2 regions of the Sphingobacterium sp. lm-10 genome follow, and region 1 is predicted to be linked to the other one. Evidence: riboswitches for the same ligand, from Rfam matches in the RefSeq annotation. Region 1 holds a riboswitch; the other holds the start of a gene.

The links. A riboswitch is a leader RNA that binds a small molecule or an ion and turns the genes downstream of it on or off. The one in region 1 is predicted to bind thiamine pyrophosphate.
Region 2: linked by a shared signal. The riboswitch ahead of thiD (bifunctional hydroxymethylpyrimidine kinase/phosphomethylpyrimidine kinase) and the one ahead of thiS (sulfur carrier protein ThiS) in region 1 are both predicted to bind thiamine pyrophosphate.

What each region holds. Positions count from the first base shown of each region.
Region 1 covers NZ_JAMJWC010000001.1:1,474,160-1,483,778, reverse strand. Annotated here, with positions in the region: gene M8998_RS05875 (acyl-CoA dehydrogenase family protein) at 1-19, shown strand, start outside; gene M8998_RS05870 (HesA/MoeB/ThiF family protein) at 93-806, opposite strand; gene thiH (2-iminoacetate synthase ThiH) at 803-1,936, opposite strand; gene M8998_RS05860 (thiazole synthase) at 1,946-2,722, opposite strand; gene M8998_RS05855 (thiamine phosphate synthase) at 2,719-3,348, opposite strand; gene M8998_RS05850 (thiamine phosphate synthase) at 3,351-3,953, opposite strand; gene thiC (phosphomethylpyrimidine synthase ThiC) at 3,950-5,764, opposite strand; gene thiS (sulfur carrier protein ThiS) at 5,797-6,003, opposite strand; TPP riboswitch at 6,068-6,166, opposite strand; gene M8998_RS05835 (HD family phosphohydrolase) at 6,281-8,413, shown strand; tRNA gene M8998_RS05830 (tRNA-Ser) at 8,506-8,592, shown strand.
Region 2 covers NZ_JAMJWC010000001.1:186,328-195,946, reverse strand. Annotated here, with positions in the region: gene M8998_RS00820 (TonB-dependent receptor) at 1-3,172, opposite strand, end outside; TPP riboswitch at 3,455-3,547, shown strand; gene thiD (bifunctional hydroxymethylpyrimidine kinase/phosphomethylpyrimidine kinase) at 3,616-4,449, shown strand; gene tenA (thiaminase II) at 4,433-5,092, shown strand; gene M8998_RS00805 (zinc dependent phospholipase C family protein) at 5,156-6,103, shown strand; gene M8998_RS00800 (TonB-dependent receptor plug domain-containing protein) at 6,105-8,018, opposite strand; gene M8998_RS00795 (aminotransferase-like domain-containing protein) at 8,086-9,582, shown strand.

The DNA of each region.
Region 1 (9,619 bases):
CTGGGCATCGTTTATTTAATCGATTACAGCAATAGTAATAAACCCTGTAAAACATTGTTTTACAGGGTTTATGCGTTTATAACGCCAGTGCATTAAAAATTTATTTTTGTAAAATTCCATTGCATGGTATCCACAATGGTTAACTGATTGGTATCTACAGGCAATCCAATAATAACCTTGAGCGCCAGCATTGCCATCATACTCCCTATTATTCCGGGTAATGCGCCCAATACACCATTGCTATCGCAATCCGGAATATCTTCCGCTGTAGGCGGTTCTGGAAATAGATCGCGCAGCTGCTTGCCTCCATTGTAATTGAAGACCGCTACTTGACCTTCAAAACCGAAGATGCTACCGTAGATGATGGGCTTATTCAAAGCCACGCAAACATCATTCACCAGATAGCGTGTGGTGAAATTGTCCGATCCATCCACTACCACATCATAATCCAATATTAGGTTCTTTGCATTGCTGTCATCTAGCTTAACCGAATGTGTTTCAATGTTGATTAATGGATTGAGCTCTCGCACAAAGCGCGCAGCACTATCCACTTTTGCAGAGCCAATATCAGCAGTGCGATGGATGATCTGCCGGTTTAGATTATGCTCTTCCAAGACATCAAAATCTACCATGCCTAATGTCCCAACTCCGGCTGCTGCTAGGTACTGGATTACGGGGCTACCTAAGCCGCCGGCACCCACCACCAAAATCTTGCTTTGCATTATTCTACGTTGGCCTGCTACGCCGATTTCTTCTATAAATATCTGCCGGCTATACCGGGAGAAAGGAGTTGATTTTTCGGTCATACTTTTGCTTTATCCAGTCCGCTGTACGCAACATCCCAGTCTTTCATGATCGGATCGTATCCTACCTTTTTGATCAAATCAATTACCGTTTCCATGCTGCGCTCATCGCTGATTTCAAATTGTTCCAGTGATTGGGGATCTACCGCGTACCCACCAGGGTTTGTTTTGGAGGCGGCACTCATCGTGGTGACGCCAATAGGAATGATATGATTCCTGAAATGCTCACTCTCCCGGGTAGAAATAGATATTTCCAAGTCAGGGTTCCAAATGCGATAGGCACAAATTAGTTGCAGCAGATGTCGGTCTTCCATCACAAAGTTGGGTTCTATAATTCCTTCAGCTGGCCGAAGTCGCGGGAATGAAACGCTGTATTTGGTGCGCCAGTATTGTTTTTGCAGGTAATTGATATGCATTGCATTGAAGAAACTGTCGGTTCTCCAATCTTCCAGTCCCAGTAATACGCCCAAGCCAATTTTATGTATTCCAGCTTTGCCAATGCGATCGGGTGTATCCAGTCGATAGTCGAAATTCGATTTTTTACCTTTAGGGTGGTAGGCTCTGTACACATCTTGATGGTATGTTTCCTGATACACCAGTACCGTGTGTACACCCGCTTGTTGAATTAATTCATATTCATGCTGTTCTAGTGGTTGTACTTCGATGGATATTTGGGAGAAATGAGGTTTCAATAGGCGAATAGCATTTAGAAAGTAATCTACACCGACTGTTTTATTGGCCTCGCCACTAACCAGCAACACATGTTGTAAGCCCATCGCTTTGAGTGCCATGGCTTCCATCATAATTTCGGTATCTGATAGCGTCTTTCGCTTGATTTTATTATCCATGCTGAAGCCACAATACGTACAGATATTTTGGCACTCATTACTCAGGTAAAGCGGTGCATACATCTGTATCGTCTTACCAAAGCGGCGCTGTGTGATGGATTGTGCCAACTGAGCCATATGTTCTAGGGCTGACTCCGCTGCGGGCGACAGCAGTACCAAAAAATCTTCCAATTGGTGCCGATCTTTTTGCAAAACACGTTTCACATCGTCCAGTGTGCTGGCATAGATTTTCTGTTGAATGCTGTCCCAGGTGTAGGAAGCGAATGTTTCTTTAAATGTTCGCATAGTCACAGTTTAATCGGTGAGAAAAGAAGTAAGCGGACTGGATGCAGATGCCACACCGTGCATACTTTGCGCGCCCAAACCTGCCTCGTAAGCTTTGCGACCGGCGATAACCGCTTCTTTGAATGCTTCTGCCATGCGTACCGGATCTTGCGCTGCCGCAATGGCGGTATTCACCAAAACAGCATCGGCACCGATTTCCATCGCCTTGGCGGCGTCGGAAGGACGGCCGATTCCGGCATCAACAACGACAGGAACCTGACTTTGTTCGATGATTATTTCTAGAAAATCAATCGTCCGAAGTCCTTTATTCGTGCCGATAGGCGCGCCCAAAGGCATCACCACCGCTGTACCGACTTCTTCCAATCGCTTACATAATACCGGGTCGGCATGAATGTAAGGCATTACGACAAATCCTACTTTTGCCAATTCTTCGGTGGCGGCTAGCGTTTCTATAGGATCGGGAAGGAGATAACGCGGGTCGGGGTGGATCTCCAGTTTTATCCAATTTGTTTCTAAGGCTTCTCGCGCCAGCATAGCGGCCAGCACGGCTTCTTTGGCATTTCTAGCACCAGATGTATTCGGCAATAAATGAAGTTGAGGGAGATCCAGCGCCGTCAGCAGTTGATCGGACTCCGCCAAGTGATCTACCCGTTTTAGCGCCATGGTCACCAATTCGGTAGAGGAGGCTATCATGGCTTCCCGCATGCGGTGTAAATCACCAAACTTGCCCGTTCCTAAAAACAGGCGGGAATTAAAATGTCTATCTGCAATCTTTAAATCTTTCATTGTAGTATTGATTTAATGGATGTGATTTGTCGAGGCTGTTCTGTGAGCAAGGTAGATACGGCGATACCATGTATACCTATCTGTTGCAATGTCGGAATATCTTCTAGCCGAATCCCTCCGATGGCATAAATGGGAGGAGCGGGTCGATCTAACTGTTGCAGGTAAGTCATGATCTCTGTAAATCCTTCCAGTCCCAAAATCGGGCTAAGCTGTTTTTTTGTGGTGGTGTATCGCCAGGGGCCCAAACCAATGTAGTCGCAACGCTCCTCCATTCGTTGAAGGATATCTGCTGCGGTATTGGCTGTTCCGCCAATAATTTTATTTGTGCCAAGCAGCGCTCTGGCATCCGATACTGGCATGTCCGTGAGTCCGAGGTGCACGCCGTCTGCATCGATGGCGCGTGCGGTGTCCACATGATCGTTGAGCAGGCATAGCGCTTGGTAAGAAGCGCAGTGTTTTTTGATCGAGGTGCAAAAATCCCGAAATGCCGTATCTTTTGGTTGCTTCCACCGGATCTGAATCCAGTCTGCACCAGCATCAAGCGCCAGCCTAATATTACGTGATTGGATGGCTAAGGTATCTCCTTGTGAGATGTATTGTATTTTTGGATATTCTGATGGTGTCATTATTATCTTACTATGTTTGTATTTGCCACGGCATCGCGACAATCCCGAAATGCCTTCATCGGATCGTTACTTTCCCAAATAGCGCCGAGTAAGGCTACGCCATCTACTTTGGTGGATAGCGTATACTCAATGTTTGTCACATCAATACCTCCTAAAGCGATGAGTTTAACGGCATTATTATTCCTTTCTGCGAGTTGGCTCGATATCGTCGATGCTAAACCATAATCTGGTTTGGATATGCTCGGGAAGAACGGGCTTAAGAAGGCATAGCGCCAGGTTTCTTCTAGCTCGTTGAACGTGTGTATATCATGCACTGAACTGGAAAATTGTACGCCTTCTTGCTGTGGTATTTTCTGTAATTGTAATCGATCCCTTTCAGAATAGTGAATCTGTCTAATATCAAACTCTTGTATAAGTTCATGCTGCGCATGCAATACCAATTTCGGATGATACACCTCGGGTATGCTTCGTACATATGTTGCGGTTTCTTTTGCTGTCCATTGATACTTACGGATATGCAGCCCATCAAGTCCTTCGTCCAATAAACGGACGACAGTGTCTAACTCCTGGTCTGCGGCATATTCCGGTGTAATCACTAGGATCATAAGTACAGCTGTTTTCCCTGATCAATAAATTCCTGCGATTTGTCGAACATGCCTTGTTCTGCGGTATCTCTAATCTCCTGTGTGATCTTCATCGAACAGAATTTTGGTCCGCACATCGAACAGAAGTGGGCTACTTTAGCACCATCTGCCGGTAATGTTTCATCATGAAACTCGCGGGCGGTATCCGGATCGAGCGATAAGTTGAATTGATCTTCCCAACGGAATTCAAAACGTGCCTTACTCAACGCATTGTCTCGGTATTGCGCACCGGGATGCCCTTTGGCCAAATCCGCAGCATGGGCTGCCAGTTTATATGTGATTACGCCGTCTTTGACGTCTTTTTTATTTGGCAAGCCTAAGTGTTCTTTTGGCGTTACATAACACAGCATCGCACAACCATACCAACCGATCATCGCCGCACCGATGGCGGAAGTAATATGATCGTAACCCGGTGCTATATCGGTGGTCAATGGGCCAAGCGTGTAAAATGGTGCCTCGTCGCACTCCGCCAGCTGCTTCTCCATGTTTTCTTTGATCAGGTGCATGGGCACGTGCCCTGGCCCTTCAACCATAACCTGTACATCATGCTTCCAGGCCACTTTCGTGAGCTCGCCTAAGGTTTCCAATTCAGCGAATTGGGCAGCATCATTAGCATCTGCAATAGCGCCAGGGCGCAAGCCATCACCGAGTGAAAAAGCGACGTCGTAGCGTTTCATAATTTCACAGATATCTTCAAAGTGGGTATATAGGAAGTTTTCCTGATGGTGAAATAAGCACCATTTGGCCATGATAGAACCGCCTCTGGATACGATTCCGGTCACGCGTTGTGCCGTGAGGTGTATATAACGCAGTAGTACACCTGCATGGATGGTAAAATACGAAACGCCCTGCTCGGCCTGCTCGATCAAGGTATCTCGGAAGATTTCCCAAGTGAGGTCTTCTGCCACGCCATTTACTTTTTCCAAAGCCTGATAGATAGGCACCGTACCAATAGGTACCGGTGAATTACGGATAATCCATTCGCGAGTTTCGTGTATGTTCTTGCCCGTGGAAAGATCCATGATCGTATCGGCACCCCAACGGCAGGCCCAAACTGCTTTTTCGACCTCTTCTTCGATACTAGATGTCACAGCGCTATTGCCAATATTGGCATTTATCTTGACCAAAAAATTTCTTCCAATGATCATCGGTTCACTTTCCGGATGGTTGATATTGTTAGGAATGATAGCCCGCCCGCAAGCAATTTCATGGCGTACAAATTCTGGTGTAATGTGTTTTTGTGGTGTATTGGCTCCGAAGCTATTTCCAACATGTTGATGATCCATGCGATTGGTTACCTCCTGCAGCTGCTCTATGCGTTGATTCTCACGAATCGCAACATACTCCATTTCTGGAGTGATGATCCCTTGCTTCGCATAATAGAGTTGCGACACATTGTGTCCGGGCTTTGCAGCGAGTGGTCGGTGACTATATTCAAACCGGAGCTCATCCAATTTTCTGTCGGCCAATCGGGTTTTGCCATAATCTGAACTGATCTCGTCTAGCATGTCGACATCTTGGCGATCCATAATCCAAGGAGCACGTAGTCGCGGTAAACCTTTTCTAATATCGATGGTCGCATTTTCGTCTGTGTAGGGTCCAGAGGTGTCATAGATAGTAACTGGTGGATTATACTCGATGCGGCCATTGCTCATCTTGGTCGGGCTAAGTGTGATTTCTCTCATAGCCACCTCGATGGGGAATAAATTGCCCTTGATGTATACTTTGTTGGACTTTGGAAAAGGAGAATTGGAAATCGTGTTCGTTGTCATTTTGTTGGCTTTTTTGGATATCATAAATGGGTTTAACCTCCCTGAGTAGCGGAGATAATTAGGATTTGATCTTGCTCTTGCAATGGTGTGTGAGCCCAGCGATCTTTGGGAATTACCTGCTGATTGATAGCCACCGCAATTCCTCTAGTCTTTCCTTGCATTTCAAGCGCAACCAGTGCGGCCAAATGCTGCGGAGATTCTTCAAAAAAACGAGCTTGTTGATTGATGTGTAGTGTCATTCCTTTGTGGATTTATGTAAATACATACACTTTAGGAATGACAGCTGTAGTGCGGAGGCACCGAAGATGACGATTCACTTTTCCCTACGCTGGTATGATCCAGATCAGGTTCAAAGGGTAAAATCTCAGCCTACAAACTACGTAGACACCCCTAAAGTACTTGGCTAATCTACGACAATAAAATGAAAGACCACGATTCTTTTCCTACTTTTGTAAGAAGGCCCTGCGGAAAAATCACTGATACCGTAGGCAACTATGCACTAGAACGAATCATCACGTGGCAAAATTAAAAATCAACTATAACAAAGAGAAGCTTCAGTATAATTCGCCGATATTGAAATACATCATGGTGGTAGTTACCATTCTATTGGTGTGCTTATTTATGCCTAAGCAGCCGAGGTTTCGTTACGATTACCAAAAAGGTAAGCCTTGGAATCACGAAAACCTCGTTTCTCCTTATGATTTTGCGATTCTGAAAACCCAGGAAGAGATGGATCGTGACAGGCAGCAGATTCTTAAGACGGTTCATCCTATTTATAACGTGAGCGAGGTTGTTAGCAAAGAGCAACTCGATCAATTCAATATCGACTTAGGCGAGAAATGGCAAACGGCACAATTAGATACATTGCCTTCACAAGATATAGAACGCTATCGCGGTGTAGGAACGGCTATTTTAGACTATGTATACAAGCGGGGTGTGATTTCGTTGAATAGTCGTTATCAATTGAAAGGCAATACTTCGGCGTCGGGGTCGGAGGCAGAATATAACTTTATACTCGTGGAGGAGAATGTGGCGCAACAGCGTAATACAGCGAACAGCTTCACGATAGAAGGGGCGTATACCTACATAGAACGGACTGTTGATCGAAATCGTTTCGTGCAGCAAAAGAAATGGTTAGCTGACTTGCTGAAAAATTACGTTGCTGTAAATCTTGTATTTAATGAAGGGCAGACCGAGAAAGCGGAGCAGGCAGCCTTATCAAATATTTCTACTACCCGCGGTATTGTACAGCGGGATGAGCTCATTGTCGAGCAAGGTAAGGTGATTAATAATGAAATCATTCAGAAGCTGGAATCCCTACGTCGTGTCTATGAGAATGAATCGCAGATGGGGGGTAAGCAAGGGTTGGTGCTCTTTGGCAATTTCCTGATGGTTTCGTTGATCATGATCTTGGTGATGATGTTTTTGTTCTTTTTTAGAAGGGATATTTACAATAATAATCGCTTGCTGATGATTATCTTTTTAGTGATCATCAGTATGTTGGGTGTCTTGAGTTGGGCGATAAAAATTAAGATCCCCAGCTTATATTATATCCCATATTGTATCGTGCCGATTATCTTCAGGATCTTATTTGATACGCGCGTAGCACTCAATATTCATCTATTGATGGTGCTTATGGCGGCACTCTTTGTGCCAAACAGTTTTGACTTCGTGTTTCTGCAGTTGGTAACGGGTATCGTGGCGATCTATAGTATTCGTACCATGGTGAAGCGAGAGCAATTTTTGTTGTCCAGTTTACTGATCCTGGCGTCTTATATCATATCATATACCGGTCTGGTGCTGACTAGAAATGGCACATTCGATAGTATTTATTGGAATGATATTTTACCGTTTGTGATTAGTGTCGGACTCACCCTGTTAGCTTATCCATTGATCTACGCATTTGAAAAGCTGTTTGGAATTGTATCGGATCTAACCTTGATGGAACTTACCAACAGTAATTCGAAGCTTTTGCGGGAGTTGTCTATCAGAGCGCCGGGTACTTTTCAGCACTCCTTGCAAGTGGCCAATCTGGCAGAAGCGGCTGTGTATCGGATAGGGGGAAACCCTTTACTGATCCGTGCCGGAGCATTGTATCATGATATCGGAAAAATGTCGAATCCGCTTTATTTTATCGAAAATCAGAAAACAGGTAACAATCCGCATGAGGAATTGACGCCAGAGCAAAGCGCGCAAATCATCATTTCTCACGTGCTTAAAGGGGTGGAGATTGCTCGGAAAAATCAACTGCCCGAAGTAGTCGTGGATTTTATACGTACGCATCATGGTACGACAAAAGTGGATTACTTCTACAACCTTTCCGTCAAGAATAACCCGGATAAGTTGGTCGATGAAGAACTTTTTCGATATCCTGGGCCTATTCCTTTCTCCAAGGAATCTGCCGTGTTGATGATTGCCGATTCTGTAGAGGCAGCATCTCGGGCAATGAAGGAATATACGGAACAGTCCATTAACAAATTGGTGGACAAGATTGTGGATCATAAATTGCTACAAAAGCAATTTATGAATGCAGACATCACGATGAAAGAGATTTCACAGGTAGCTGCGATTTTTAAATCCATGCTGAAAAGTATCTATCATATCCGGATAGATTACGATGTACTTAAAAAGAAATCTGCCGAAGATTAAAAGAACTTTTTGACTGTCAAACCATTGCATTTGCAAGTAAAAAATTGCTTTGCAGAATGAAAATTTTGCGTTATGTTTGCACTGTCAATAACGGAGAGGTGCCTGAGTGGCCGAAAGGAACAGTTTGCTAAACTGTCGTACTGGAAACGGTACCGCGGGTTCGAATCCCGCCCTCTCCGCAAAAATCCTTCATCGAAAGATGAGGGATTTTTTGCGTTTGGCGGGATTCGAACCCGCAGGGTTCGATCCGTAGAAGGTTCAAGGTTGTGTTGGGGGGTGCGGGGCTGAACCAATCCGTAGAAGGTTCAAGGTTGTGTTGGGGGGTGCGGGGCTGAACCAATTCGTAGAAGGTTCAAGGTTGTGTTGGGGGTTTGTGGGGCTGAACCAATTCGTAGAAGGTTCAAGGTTGTATTGGGGGTTTGTGGGGCTGAACCAATTCGTAGAAGGTTCAAGGTTGTATTGGGGGTTTGTGGGGCTGAACCAATTCGTAGAAGGTTCAAGGTTGTATTGGGGGTTTGTGGGGCTGAACCAATCTCGTTCTCTTCAGAAGCAAAAACATATTTAATTAATATCAAACATATAGAGCTTAATGTTTTATGAAAATCTGCTTTAGTCAATAAATCATCCCCAGAGTATACCACTAGGAATACTTGAAATTTAAAAGTCAATCAGCGGGAAAACCATTCGCTTAATATTGTCTTTAGAATTATACACAATCAAGAATATCGATATATTAGCACCCTCTACAATTAAGCGAATAAGTAACTAAAAAACCCTCTTAGAAATGGGTTTTATCTAAGAGGGCCGTCATTTAAACCCTATGGGTTACCTTTAAAAATGCTAAATAAATTTTAGCTGTAATTGTAGGTTGCTAATATATTAAATTTCCCTTATTTATCTTGATTGCAATAAAAAAATCCTCAATGCGCGTTTGAACATTGAGGATCAATAACTATTATAAAGAACTACTAAAACCTTATAATTATGATAAATATAGCATTTTTTTGCTATTATTTTATTGATTTTTTTAATTATTGCATATCTATAATTGAGGTATAAATCGTATTTATACCTGATTGTAGAAATTTTTGTATTCTCCATTTTAGCATCTCATTTTTCTAATGGTTAACCCATTTAGCGGATTAGAATTAGCGGATGATGTCAATTTATTAAAGTTATATTTACACTACTTTGTGAATTGTTTAA
Region 2 (9,619 bases), 1.3 Mb from region 1:
TAAATGTATATAAAGGATAAGCTGTCGCAGACCCTACCTGTCCTGCAACAGGAGTAAGTCCTACGCTCGAGGTGGAGTTAAACGTATTGGGCGAAAAATATTGGATACCCCAATTTCTAGACAATAGGTTTGTCACGTTGATGATATCGTACGTGAATGTGATGGTTTGTGTACGCTTGCCTTCGCGCATAATATTGAAGTCTTGCGAGAATCTAAAATCTGCTTGATAGTTCCATGGCGTACGCGCGCCGTTCCGTTCTGTAAACCTCCCCCGTCTGCCGCTTAGGTAGCTATCGCCATTTATATAAGCATCGAATGCGGCGGATTGCGCTCTGCCCTCGTCTGTCTGTGCAAAGAACATTCTGGTCTCATCAATAGAGGGAATGTAAGCCAAGCCAATGTTTTGAGCAGTTCCATTGATCGTCCGATTCACAAATCCTAGTATGTACGGCAATCCAGATTGTGCATTGAAAAACAAGGAAAAGTTAGACAGCATCTTTCCAGCACCATTCCAATCTGTCCTATAATTCAACGTACTCACGATGCGGTGGCGAACATCGAAATTGGAATAAGCCAGCGTCGGATTATTTGGATTAAGAGATTGATTAAACTGCCAGTTAGATTCCATAGAATTACGGATACCATTGGTATTGTCTTTGGACTGTCCGTACGTGTAGGCTGTCATGATATCCAAGCCATGTGTAAAGCTTTTAGAAACCTGCCCTGTTAAGCTATACCGATATCCTTGGTTTGTATTGGACAATAAATAAGCATTAGTATACAATGGATTGATGGCCTGCGAACCGTCTACCGGACGGTAAATAGGTTGCTGTCGGTCTGTATCGTAGGGTAAATAAATAGGATTATCCCGCAGATTGACGTACGTGAATTGCAAATCGCTGATCACCCTAGTATAAATACCTTCTAATGTAAACTTCCAACGATCTTCTGTTAAGTAGTCGAAGGCCAGATGACTTCTCCAGGCTTGTGGCATCTTGAAATTGTTATCAATCAAATCCACTTGCGTAGCACCCGTCACATCGTTAGGGTTCACTCCTTGATTCTGGACAAATCCCGCTGCCCCCACTCCTGTCATGGCGTCACGAATTGGATCAGAACCAGTAACTGGCGTTACAATATTATTGCCGGAATACGTATATCTTCTATCAAATGCGCCGTAGCTATCCCCATTGTTATAATAAGCGTACCCTAGCCAAGCAAATGGGATTCTTCCGGTAAAAACACCTGTACCCCCGCGCATGACTAATTGCTGATTGCCCAGTACATCGTAATTAAACCCTAAACGTGGCGATACCTGCACCTGACCAAGGAATTGATTGCGAATAGCACTCGGTTGTGTATAGGTAAATGTAGTGCCATATTGCGGATCGATCGGAGATTCGGTTGTTTTTGGACTTAGGCTAGGTTTGTCTGGCATTTGTGCCATATCAAAACGTATACCTGGAGATAGGTGTAGGCGTTGACCGATCTGTATATCATCTTGTGCATAAAGGCTATATAGATTAACGCGAAACTGAGCTGGCGGATTATCGATGATATTATCTCTGGTATTGTCTAGGTAATTGAAATTAGTTCGGACACGATCAGGACGATTGTTTAAAAAATCATCGACGCTCCCGTAATTTACACGTCCATTCCATGAATTCACAAAGCCATAATTGATATTGTAAAACTCATTATGCGTACCAAAGGTAAAATGATGATTGTCTTTGATCCAAGTAAAATTGTTCGTTAATTCAAAAGTACGCTGTTTCAAATCAAAAATACTGGCCTCTCTATCCGTACCCAAAAAGATCGTACCGCCAGCAGAAGATATTTCAATTTGTGGCAAAGCAGCATCAGAAGACGGACTTCTGTAATCATGAATGCTAGAATAGCCAAGCAAAAAACTATTAGACATCGTGCTATTAAAATGGCTTTTCAACTCTGCCACCGTGGAATTTTGATTATTCACCTGGCGGAAATCGATACTTCCAAAACGGAAGTTTTGCTGATCGCGCTCCAAGTTGGTGGCTTGCGAGAAGATCGTATTGTTGCGCACCGACAAATTATGCTTGTCGTTGATGATCCAGTCTACCCGGTTAAAGAACTTGTTGGACCGAGAAAAGGTATTGTAATCTCCATATTCTCCAGCATCTAGATTATACCTAGAGGCCATATAATCGGTAATTTGTCTTGCTTGTTCTAAGTTGATAATCGGCATATCTGCTGAACCAGCTGCCAAAATCACAGGATCCTGCCTGCGGGTGATCTCTTGATTAGTAAAGAAGAATAATTTGTTCTTTATAATCGGGAAACCTAATCGAAAGCCAGTCTGATATTCGTAAAAAGAAGAAGGTAATCTGGAGTCATCACCTGCTCGATTTCTTCCTGTGATAGTGGCATTTCTTCCAAAAACGTATACAGATCCGGTAACCTCATTGCTACCGCTCCGCGTCACTGCGTTGATACTTCCACCTAAAAAATTTCCAATCTTTACGTCGAAAGGCGCTAAATAAACTTGAATATCTTGTATTGCATCCAGCGAAACAGGATTTGTCCGCGTGCTGCTTCCTGGTTGGCCAGAGGTATTGCCCTGCCCTCCTAGCGACGGACTGAAACCAATCGCATCATTATTAATAGCTCCATCTAATGTGACATTATTATACCTAAAATTGGTACCCATAAACGAGTTATTTGAACTTTGCGGGGTCGTACGTGTGAAATCTTGTAAACTACGGCTGATGGATGGCATCACCTTGATCTGTTTCTCATTTATTCGTGTACCGCCTCTAATATTCTGATTGGCTCGACCATATACCACTACATCATCGATCACAGCAGATTCTTCCTGTAGTACAAAATGGTAATTTGACAGACCTAAACTTAAATTGGCATGGGCAATTACATCTGTCGAAAAACCTATAAATGTGGCTTGTAGCGTGTAGGGGCCTCCAGGATTGAGATTGGCAATAGTATACCGGCCGTCCGCATTCGTTGTGGAGGTATAGCTCGATCCGGTTCCATCATTCCTTACCAGAATGCTGACACCCGCCATAGAATTTCCATTTTGATCTGTCGCTCTCCCAGAAATGGTTGAACTGGTGATCTGAGCTTGACCGGAAGAGATAAGGCCTAAAAAAATTAATATACTAACCAGATAATACCTCATACTAAATAATTTGTGTTGGTATTCAAATATCGCACAAACATATTACCTCAATGTTAATTAACTTTTAAAGTTTTATTTTAAAGAAAAATAAATAAAATTAAAGAAATATCTATAAATCGCATTTTTTATTGACTAATATCAAACTATTATGCAACTCTATTATTCAAAATTAGCACCTTGTAATACAGATTCTCCTTATATCATTGGTCATAGCTTAAGGATAACCCAAAGTTTTATTATTCGCCTAAGCATGCAGTGATTGAGTTAAATTTTGATATATTTGAATGGCTTTAGGGGTATTCTTTTAAGAATTGAGACAGTCCCTTCGAACCTGATTCGGCTCATACCGGCGTAGGGAAAAGCGTGTAACAGATCCTCTTTGATTTGCTTCCATTTTCCATGGTACCCCGTTTCACTTATTTTTTTGACTTCGGATTAAAAACATGGAAAAATATAAAGTCCCCACCGTATTAAGTATTGCCGGATTTGATGGAAGTGGTGGTGCTGGCATACAAGCCGATACCAAAACTATTTCTGCTTTAGGCGGCTATGCCATGAATGTGCTCACTGCATTACCAGTGCAGAACACACAAGGCGTTCGAAATATATATGACATTCCTACTCAGGCAGTCAAAGATCAATTGAAAGCTATTTTTGAGGATATCTATCCCGATGCCATCAAGATTGGTATGGTGCATTCCGTAGAATTGGTCCATTGTATTCATACAGAATTAATCCATTACGATGGTCCGGTTGTATACGATCCCGTCATGGTATCCACTAGTGGCCATCAGCTGATACAAGAAGATACGATAGCGGCCTGTGCTGCCCTATTATTTCCCCGAGCTACTATCATTACACCCAATTTGGATGAACTGGGCGTCTTAGTAAACAAAAATATTCAAACCGTTTCCGAGATGGAGGTCGCTGCAGCGCAACTGATTGGTAACGGTTCGCAGGCTGTATTGGCAAAGGGCGGCCATCTAGCGAGCTCGCAATTGACTAGCCTTCTTTTACAGAAAAACAAAGCTGTACAGGCATACCAATCCTTGCGTATAGATACCCGAAACACCCATGGATCCGGTTGTACACTCTCCAGCGCTATAGCCACATTTTTAGCCATGGGAGATGCATTGGATGCTGCAGTTCCTAAAGCGCTGGACTACGTGTATCAGGCATTGCTTTCTAGCAAAGATTTGCGAATAGGCGAAGGATCTGGACCCCTTAATCATTTTCATAATCCAAAAAAATTACATATTTATGAGTTGGAGCAATAAAGCCTGGACCAGTATCGAACCAATCTACGAACAGATTATTAACATGCCATTCATTCAAGAATTGCAGCATGGAAATTTGGCCTTAGAAAAGTTTCAATTTTACATGCAACAGGATGCGCGTTATCTGGAACAGTTTGGTCGCGTACTCGCATATATAGGTAGCAAAACATCTGATAATGAGCAAGCCATTGACTTTTTTGACTTTGCAAAAAATGCGTTAATTGTTGAAAAGGCATTGCATGAAACCTATTTTACACAATTTAATGTGGTAGATACCCATGCAGATAGCGAAGTGCAGCCCGTATGTCACCATTACATTCATTTTCTAAAAAGTACGGCTGCATTTGCTCCGCTAGAAGTAGCCGTAGCCGCCGTCCTGCCCTGCTTTTGGATTTATAAGGTTGTGGGCGACCACATTTACAAAAACTCCCAAAAAGATAATCGGTATCATGCTTGGATTGATACCTATAGCGGAGAAGAATTTGCTGAAGGCGTTCATAAAGCCATTGCTTATGCAGATAACATGGCCAATAACACCACCGCAGAAATTCGCGATGAAATGTGGGAAGCGTTTGAAAAATCCTCGCAGCTTGAATATCAATTCTGGGATGCAGCGTATCAATTGACACGTTGGAAAAAGTAATCATCCATTATTATAATAAATAATTATCTTTAAAAGAAATATTAAACGATATTTACGTTTAATATGATTAAATATGGGCTTTTATTGTGGGGAATACTGGTCTGCATTTTATGTAGTTCTTGGGGATTCTTTGCACACAAACTGATTAATAATACTGCTGTATTCACCCTGCCAACAGAGCTTTCCGGATTCTTCAAATTGCATATTAGAGAAATTACCGAGCGGGCCATTGATGCAGACAAACGCCGGTACGTCGATTCAGCAGAAGCGGTTCGCCATTATATAGATGTGGATCGCTACGAAGAACTACCCGACTCTATTCCTATCCATTGGTCTCAAGCGAAAGAAAAATACCAGGAACGATTGCTCAAGGCGCGTGGCATTGTGCCCTGGCAGATTGATCTTACATACCGTAATCTTGTAGCCGCCTTCTCCGCCAAAGATGTATCACGTATTATCCGCCATGCAGCAGATTTAGGTCATTACGTTGCCGATGCCCATGTGCCCTTGCATACCACTCAAAACTATAATGGGCAGTATACCGATCAGATTGGCATACACGCTTTTTGGGAAACGCGACTACCTGAGATGTTTTACGGAGACTATGATCTATTAGTCGGAAAGGCCGAATACCTATCCGATCCATTAGAGACGGCGTGGAACGTTGTAAACCAAAGTTATCTGTTGGTAGATTCCGTATTATCAGTAGAAAAAGAACTTTCCCAAAAAATCCCGGCCAACCTGCAACGTGCCTACATTACGCGGAATAATGTACTTGGGTTACATTATTCCGATCATTATGCTTCGGCCTATCATACGGCATTGAATGGCATGGTGCAGCGACGACTCCGATCATCCATCCATCTGGTCGGATCCTATTGGTATTCTGCCTGGGTAGATGCTGGGCAACCGAAACTTCAAAATCTAGGATCATCTTTCGCTGCAACGTTTGATCGCGATACGACGCAGATTTTTCCAACCAAATCACTTGGTCGGCAGGAGTGGCATTAAATTATCGCTTGGTGTATCGAAGACCTAATGTCTGCCAACGACCAGGCATCGGTACGGCTCCCGCCTCCACGTAAGTCACGTCCCAAAGATTTTGCATATCAGCAAATACCGTAAACGCCCCTATGTCATAGGCAGCCCTAATATCTGAGATCACATAGGCGGTTGAAGAGGCGCGTTCAATAAATCGATTCGTAGTCGAAAATGACCAGGCATTTACTCCATAAGATACGGTACTATTCACCTGATGCTTCAAATTTTCGATCTGATAACGGGATATCACACCTCCACTAGTGGAAGCCACACTAGGATTGAGATAAGTATAGCCAAGGCGGATCCTAAATTCGGAACGACTGCTCAAACTCTGGCGATAATCGGAAGAAAAATGCAGTCCACGCATGCGGTTGTTATCCACATTATTGGCTTGGTAAGGCTCATCAATACTATTCCTTTGCCAATCAATAAACTGCGCCACATTACGATAGAAATAACCTGCCTGTGCGGTAAAATTCCCCAACTGATACCGCAAACTTCCTTCTGCCTGCCAGGCATTTTCAGATTGTAAGTCCGGATTTCCGATATTACCGGGCCGCTGATCAAGATACAGGTCTGTAAACGAAGGGATACGCTGGCTGGAACCTACATTGGCCGCAACACGCCATTGTGGCAGGAAATTATAGGCTACATCAATGCCCGGAAAAGCTTGCCAGCCATATTGAGAATTGTAATTCACATAGGTTCCAATGTTCAGCAGTACATCCTGGATATATTCCGTTCTAAACTCCGCATAGTATCCATGATTCTGCCGGCTATGATTACCAATGTTGGAACTTTCTATGCGCTCCCACCTGGACTCCGCTCCTAGACCTACATCACCGACATTGGTATGGTAGCGTGCATTCAGTTCGGCCGACCACACATCTGTCTCGTGCTCACTGCGTGCGCGGGAAAGGTCGTTTCTGAAATACCTGTAATCGTCTTTATTATTACGGTAACTTAGCCGAGGACTGATACGCAGACGGTCATTGAGATCGTGTTGTGAACTGATCGCAGCAATAGCAGTACGCACGACTTCTTCTGCCTCGACATCTCCTGGCGCTGCATAAAAACCGTTAGCGCCAAATTTATTGCCGATATAACCACCCATTACTTGAATTTCATCTTGCGCACTCAACTGTATTTTATTCTCATAAAAAGCTCTGAAAGCCTCCGATGCGGTATTATAGCGTTGTCCATTGCTTTTTTCTGTAGTAAGGTACAGCTGGTGCTGATGTTTTTCTCGCACAAATTGTCCACCCAGCTGATGCCCCATGCCATAATAAATGCCAGATCTGCCAGGCTCCTCCTCGACGGATTTAAATGATGAACCAGCGTATGTTTGTGCAAAAATTTCGGATGATACTGCTTTCCGGGTAACGATGTTGACAGATCCGGTAAGACCATTAATACCATAAATACGGGATGTAGGGCCACGCACTACTTCAATTCGTTCGATCGCCTCCAAGGGTATAGGAAGGTTTAGGCTGTGGTGTCCTGTTTGTGGGTCACTCATCTTGATCCCATTCACCAATACGAGCGTTTGCTCGAAGCTTCCTCCATCAATACCAATATCTGCCTGTGTACCAAAAGGACCTCGCTGCCTTAGATCTACGCCGTTAATATGGGTAAGCACCTCGTTGATCGTTCGCACCGGCATACGCCTAATCTCTTCATACGTAATAATCTCAATATGGCGGCTATTTTTATTGAAAGGTACCTGCAATCTATTTTCTTGGATCATTACTTCCGAAATCTGGGAAGTATCTCTATCCACCATCTGGCCGAATGTAGTAGCATATGACAACACGCCAAATGCTAATAGCATATTTTTTATGTATTTGGCCAGACCGGCCCCGTCTAAGTAAGTTCTGCGACTCATGATTTTTATTTTATTGGCGCAAATGTAGTATATTGCCGGACTGCAATACCACGCCACTTTTTAAATAATGACTAGTCCGGCTAATATTTCAATCCTCACTACCCTGTCCATTGACAGATCTGCTACAAAAGATCTCTACCTGCAAATCGTAGAGCAGCTCGCTAATGCGATCCAGCGTGGCCTTCTTCGTGAAGGCAGTAAGCTTCCTGGATCACGTAGCCTGAGCGTGCTATTAAAGGTGCATCGGCAAACAGTAGTGGCTGCTTTTCAGGAGCTGGAATCACAGGGCTGGGTACAGACTTATCCAAATCGAGGCGTTTTTGTTCTGAGCAGTCAATTGGCAGACCCTGCTCGGCTACAGCCAGAACAGATAGCGTCTCCAAAACAACACTATCCATCGCGGGTTGGATTTACATTCAAAAAGTCCAACATCCTAGATAATCCCTGGACAAACACCATTAGTGATTTTACGATGGATGATGGTGTTCCAGACATTCGGCTCACGCAAATCAATCAGCTGTCTACCTTCTATTCAGCGAATCTGAAACGGAAAAGCAATAGGAAGAAGCTCGAAAGATATACTAGTGAAGGGAGCGAGTATTTCAAGGAGCAATTGTGCACGTACCTTCATCAGTCCCGCGGATTGCGCATCACCGAGCAAAATATTCTGGTTACCCGAAGCACCGAAATGAGCTTGTACATTATATCCAAAGTAATGCTTTCTCCCGGCGACATCGTCGTGGTGGGATCATTGAGCTACTTTGCGACAAATATGATTTTGCAGGAATCGGGAGCCAGCATGCAAACCGTTCCTGTTGATGACAATGGCTTAGATACGGATAGCATTCGAGCGTTGTGCCGCAAAAAGCAGATTCGTATGGTGTATGTAACTTCTCACCATCATTATCCTACAACGGTCACTTTAAGTGCACAACGCAGAGTAGAGTTATTAGCATTAGCTCGCGAGTTTGGTTTTGCCATCGTGGAAGATGATTATGATTACGAATTTCGGTACGACCAACAACCTATTTTGCCCATGGCTAGTGCCGATACCGATGGCATGGTAATCTATCTTGGTTCATTTGGAAAAACCCTTGCCCCTGGTTTCCGCACCGGGTTTACGGTAGCGCCCGACGACATTATCATGGAGATGCGCAAATACTTGGGCATCATTGATCGGCAAGGCGACATTACGATGGAGCTGGCATTGGGTGAAATGATCGCTGAAGGCGAAATCAATCGATACGCCAAGAAATCATTGAAAATGTATGAGCAAAGACGCGCGCATCTGGTAAATTTACTTCAGAACAATTTTCCACAGCACGTACAATTCGAATCGCCCCGCGGTGGCCTCGCTGTGTGGACCATCTGGAACCGAACCATCAATCTATCTCAACTAGCGACCCATTGTGAAAAGTTGGGCTTGCATATTCCAAGAAATCTATTGTACCAACATAAAGATATGGCGGGCATGCGCATCGGATTTGGACGAATGGACGAAGGAGAAATGAGTGCTTGTATTGACAGAATGCAATCTGCCTTACACGAAATGGATCGGACGTAAAATCCGTATTGCATTAGCAGACAAATACCTTTACATT